Regions from separate parts of the Alteromonas sp. ABH2_165 genome, predicted to be linked through region 1. Evidence: riboswitches for the same ligand, from Rfam matches in the RefSeq annotation. Region 1 holds a riboswitch; the other holds the start of a gene.
What was found. A riboswitch is a leader RNA that binds a small molecule or an ion and turns the genes downstream of it on or off. The one in region 1 is predicted to bind cyclic di-GMP.
Positions count from the first base shown of each region.

Region 2: another riboswitch for cyclic di-GMP. It lies ahead of ACXAFQ_RS01925 (PEP-CTERM sorting domain-containing protein); the one in region 1 lies ahead of ACXAFQ_RS10305 (AAA family ATPase).

Region 1 is NZ_JBSWWF010000004.1:303,897-306,366, forward strand. Features, by position in the region: gene ACXAFQ_RS10295 (GGDEF domain-containing protein) at 1-242, opposite strand, end outside; gene ACXAFQ_RS10300 (ribbon-helix-helix domain-containing protein) at 422-754, opposite strand; gene ACXAFQ_RS10305 (AAA family ATPase) at 714-1,409, opposite strand; cyclic di-GMP riboswitch class I at 1,499-1,589, opposite strand; gene ACXAFQ_RS10310 (alpha/beta hydrolase) at 1,842-2,470, shown strand, end outside.
Region 2 is NZ_JBSWWF010000001.1:440,040-442,509, forward strand. Features, by position in the region: gene ACXAFQ_RS01920 (helix-turn-helix domain-containing protein) at 1-723, opposite strand, end outside; cyclic di-GMP riboswitch class I at 908-996, shown strand; gene ACXAFQ_RS01925 (PEP-CTERM sorting domain-containing protein) at 1,044-1,706, shown strand; TPP riboswitch at 1,843-1,944, shown strand; gene ACXAFQ_RS01930 (TonB-dependent receptor) at 2,004-2,470, shown strand, end outside.

The DNA.
Region 1 (2,470 bases):
AAGATGAGCAAAAGGGCTGATACCAACGAACCTAATACAAACATATTATACAAACTGCGCTGTCTGAGTGCTGCGAGTTCCTGTGTTGCCACCAACTGTTGCTTTTCAAGTGAGAGGGTACGAATTGCCAACTTAGCATCGGCACTGGTTTTTGCCAGGTAGGCAGCTTGTTCTTCAGTCAGTTGCTTACTGAATGCCTGTGTGGTGTTATCGGCCAGGTCATAGTCTTGTGAATTTGCCACAGCACAAACACTACAAAACGCAGTGAGAACAAAAATACTGCGGTACCAGAAACTCTTCATCATCATCCTGTCTTGAAAAAGTTAACAGCAAAGGGAAGCAGTAAATGCTTCCCTGGGTGGCCGGAGAGCACTCCATGGCACTCCGTATTGTGAATTGCCTTGTTATTAAGGCAGAAGAATCAGGGGGTATTGTCGGTGAGTACAGACGCTATCTCGCCGTTAATTTGTTTTTCAATCCAGATCCTGATTAATCTGGAACGACATATCCTGGTCGTTTCTGATAACTCACTCAGTTTATCTATGGCATCTTCAGTTAGCGTGAAGGTGGCTCTGCGCATGGGGCCCGTAGGCAACGGTGTAACAACGGGTGCGGGTTCTGGCAACGCGTAGAGTTTTGCACCTGAAGGCTTACCTGCAGCGTAGGTGAGCGCATCATCAATAAAGCTATCAATACTGACTGGCGCCGCAGGTTTAGCTGACAGCGTGGATTTTTTGAGACTGCAAAGGCTCATAAGATTCCCCCTTACCCCGGGACAGAAGCTCTTCGATAATACTGCGAATTTCCGTCGATGCTTTGCCGGTAGGCTCACTTTCCATTACCGACTGGCCGGATTCCTCAGAATCATCATACATGTTGCGACTGAATGTCACGGCATCCAACACCGGCACTTCAAAAGAGCGGCAGACCTCTTTAGCTTCTAATATGCGACTTGCCAGAGAAGGAAGGGAAGGACACTGGGTGATAACGAACGCCGCATTCATAGTGGGGTTAACCATTTTACACGTCGATAAAATGTCTTCCATATGAGGTACGGTTTTCAGGTCGCGACGTTTCGGACGCAAAGGAATAAGAATGTGGTCAGCCACCGCCATGGATGAGCGCAGAGCGAGGTTATCCTGACCACCGCAGTCGATAACGACAAAATCGTAATGTTCCCGCAGACTGAGAAGCTCATTACGGATCTTTCCGTATAGCTGAACGCAGTTAATCGAAGGTAACTTTTCGTTTGCCTTGCGTTCCTGTATCCAGTCTGACGTGGTGCGTTGAGGGTCGCAGTCGACCATCAGCACGCTGGCATTTTTTTCAGTTCGTAAATATACAGCGATGTTTTGTGCGAGACAGCTTTTTCCGCTGCCGCCTTTTTCGCCACCAACTAACACGATCATTGTCAGTTCCTCAACGTTCGCTACAGCAACCACTGCAGCTAATGAATGTGACTGAAAAAGTGAACCTAAGTCCCGAAGAACTATGCTTGTTCGGTAACCCCGCTATCGTGGTCTGCTACACAGACGGTAGACCGGAGGCTTTGCGTCACGGGTTTTCACGCCGCTTTGCCTTTTTCAACAGATTTACTACAGGCATTACAGCCGATTGTGGCTGCAGTAACCAGTTGGTGAGATAGTAGTCAAAACTGAATGCATCCGCCGCATGTTACGGAATATTCAGGGATAAAATAATATACCTTTTATTTCTTTACTACCGGTACTAATAAACCGTATCTGCGCACCGTTTATCCAATGTATAACCATCCTAAACCGGTTTTTATCTGTTACTATTAAGAGGTTATCAATATTTATACCAGCGAGAAGGAGGGGCGAGTGTCTAAGGCTGCCTTATTCAGTGCACTGTTGTTGGTTATCAGCGCGACAACAACCGCAAAGGAAAACGAACTGAGTGACGGATTCGCCGCTTTCAGTCATTTGTATGAAGAGCGGCTAGGGCAGGTGCGAGCCTGTATGAACCGTTCAGTGACGCGTTTTGATGTGTGTTCACCGGCTCTGCGAAACGATGGAAATGCGCCTTATATCCTTCATCACGGAAACAAAACCGCGAAAGTGGCCGTACTGCTCCACGGCCTGAGTGACTCGCCCTTTTATATGACGGGCATTGCCCGCTTCCTGTATGACAAAGGGTTTAACGTGATTGTGCCGCTGAACGTCGGGCATGGGCAGCTAGAAGCCGACGACGAAATGAGTGACAGCCAACTCGATGAGCGCTGGGCTGCACATTTGAATGATGTTATGGCGCTGGCTCCCCAGTTTGGCGACGAAATTTTCCTCGGCGGTTTTTCGACCGGTGGGGCGCTGTCGGTACAGCACTATCTTCATCACCCGGATAATATCAAAGGGCTAATGTTATTCTCTGGTGCACTGGCGCTGGATAGCGGGGTAGAGCGGTTGTCAAAAATCTGGGGAATTAGCCTGGTTGCACGGATGATCGACGGTAC
Region 2 (2,470 bases), on a different contig from region 1:
TGAGCGGATACGTGCAGGACTCGCTGCTTTTTGAAAAACGTCACGCACCTGTTGCTTAAGTGGAATGTCATGGGTTTCTTCCAGTCCAGCAGAAAGCATCTTTTTAATCGATTGCGAATAGTAAAAAGACGCGACTTCACACCAGGCGTTGGCAAAACAAAGGCGTACTTTGCCAGACTCATAATTGATATCACTGCGGCTCAGTGGCGCCAAAAGCGCTTCAGGCTGAGCGTTCATAGGCGGCATGGTGACCCGGGAAAAGTCAAACTTACGACCGGCAAGATGACGAAAAAGCGCCAGCAGAAAATAGCACCGAAGTTCCGTTAGTATTATGTGTGGCGATGAAGCAAATTCTACCGTGGTAATGGTACCGTCTGATTTCACCGTGAGATTGGCTTGCTCACCCATTAAATGACGGTAATGCTTGCCCAATACATGCATGGCGTCGTCGATATGTTTGCTGGCAGTCAAATACACCACCAGGTTACTCATTTTATTGAAATCGAGATAACCAATAAGTGAACGGCCGGTCTGTTGAAACTGACTCGGAGGACAAAGATCGTGGAAGAGGTTTGCTAAGGTCTCATCATCAAGTCTGCCGCTTTCAACGCTGGCAATACATTCCAGTGCAAGATTATCTCGCTCATTGTTAAGACCAGAATCCCGTCTGAAACTGAGTAAAGCCCGAATAATTGCTGACCAGAAAAGTCCTTGGTAATGCACGTGTGCTCCCATGTTTTAAGCTGCATGTTAGAATATAGCAAATGCAGGTTGCATGACAGAGGAGGGCACTATTTATTCCCTGGTACAAATGTGTCCCAAAGATCGAACGGATCTGTCCTGTTTTGCTTTACGCCGCCCTCGTATTATTACAACCGTTGATTGAATAAGGGAAACGTCACTTCCCCCAACAACATGCCAAACCTGCCGTGAGGCAGGGACGGAAAGCCACGGGTCTTACTGACCAACCGCCAGTAAGACAGCCGGGCTGCAGTGAAGTTGATTAATTACTTTCAGGCACACACTGCTCAAGGACTCAAAAAATGAAATTTAGCATCAAAGCTGCAGCACTGGTAACCACGTTTTTCGCAGCCTTTTCTTCAAACGCTGACGTAATTTCAACTTACGATATTGATTTCGCCACCGCTGATTTAGAAGCGCATCAGCAGAATAGTAGTAGTACTTACGATGTTTACACGAATGGCGTACTTAATTTACGAGAAAATGCGTGGGTAACGCTGAACCTGTTCGATACCTTTGGTATTTCAGAACTGGATCTCGATAATGGTGCGACATCATATAATTTCACTTTCGACATCAGAGTGCTGCCTGGTGCGAGAAATCCGAATCCTAACCCTTTTACTGAAATCGCTGGGGTGTGGTTTGCCGATTTTACTAGCGGTGAGCAGAACCACGATGCAAGTCGCACGTTCAATCTAGCAGGTACACAGAACTTCGGTATTCAGGACTTGGTGTACACCAATGCGCCTCGCTGGGAAACGTTTAGCATTAATCTAGACGATTACTTCTCGGGTGTTATCACGGATATCGTATTCATAAACGACTGTGATTTAAATGCTGGTTGTGGCGACATGAAAACTCGTTTCCGTAACGCCTCTATCACTGAAGTCAGTGAACCTGGCGCCATGTCACTCATCCTTTTAGGTATGGGATTGATGGGATGGCGCGCAAGACGCCAGAAATAACAAGTCGTCAGACTTCCTCAGCCCGCCAACGTCACATGGCGGGCTTTTTTGTGTTTGCGGATCAGTGTTCTGCAGCTTGACTCAGGTTATGAAGTTGTTAGACTGCAGGCGCATTTTTGCTACAACGATAAAAATGCATTAGGCCAAGGGGTGCCGGTTAGCGGCTGAGATCCATTGTGTGGGAACCCTTAAACCTGATCCGGATAATACCGGCGTAGGGATGGTGAAAAATTTGATTTAGCTACCTCAATACCTGCCTGTAAAACCGGATCTTTTTGATGACTGAAGAGATCCTTAATGAAAAAAAGCACATTACTCCTCGCCATTCTGGCAACACCGGCATTTGCTGATAACGACACCGACATAGAAAAAATCACGGTTACCGGCGATTTCAGAGCATCTACCTTAGAACAACTCAGCGCCAGCGCATCGGTTTTCGGCGAAGATCGCTTAGATAGCCGTCAGGCCTCTCACGTTGAAAATATGCTGAATGTAGCGCCCAATGTGAATTTTGCCAGTGGTGCTTCCCGTGGCCGTTTTATTCAAATTCGTGGTATCGGCGAGCGTAGTCAGTTTGCTGAGCCCATTAATCCTTCTGTCAGCTTTATGGTTGATGACTTTGATTTTTCAGGTCTTGCTGCCGCTGGCGTATTATTCGATACCCGTCAGTTGGAAGTGTATCGCGGCCCGCAGGCTACCGTATTCGGTGCTGGGTCCCTTGCTGGTGCAGTGAAAATTGTGAGTCATGCCGCAGATGCAGACGA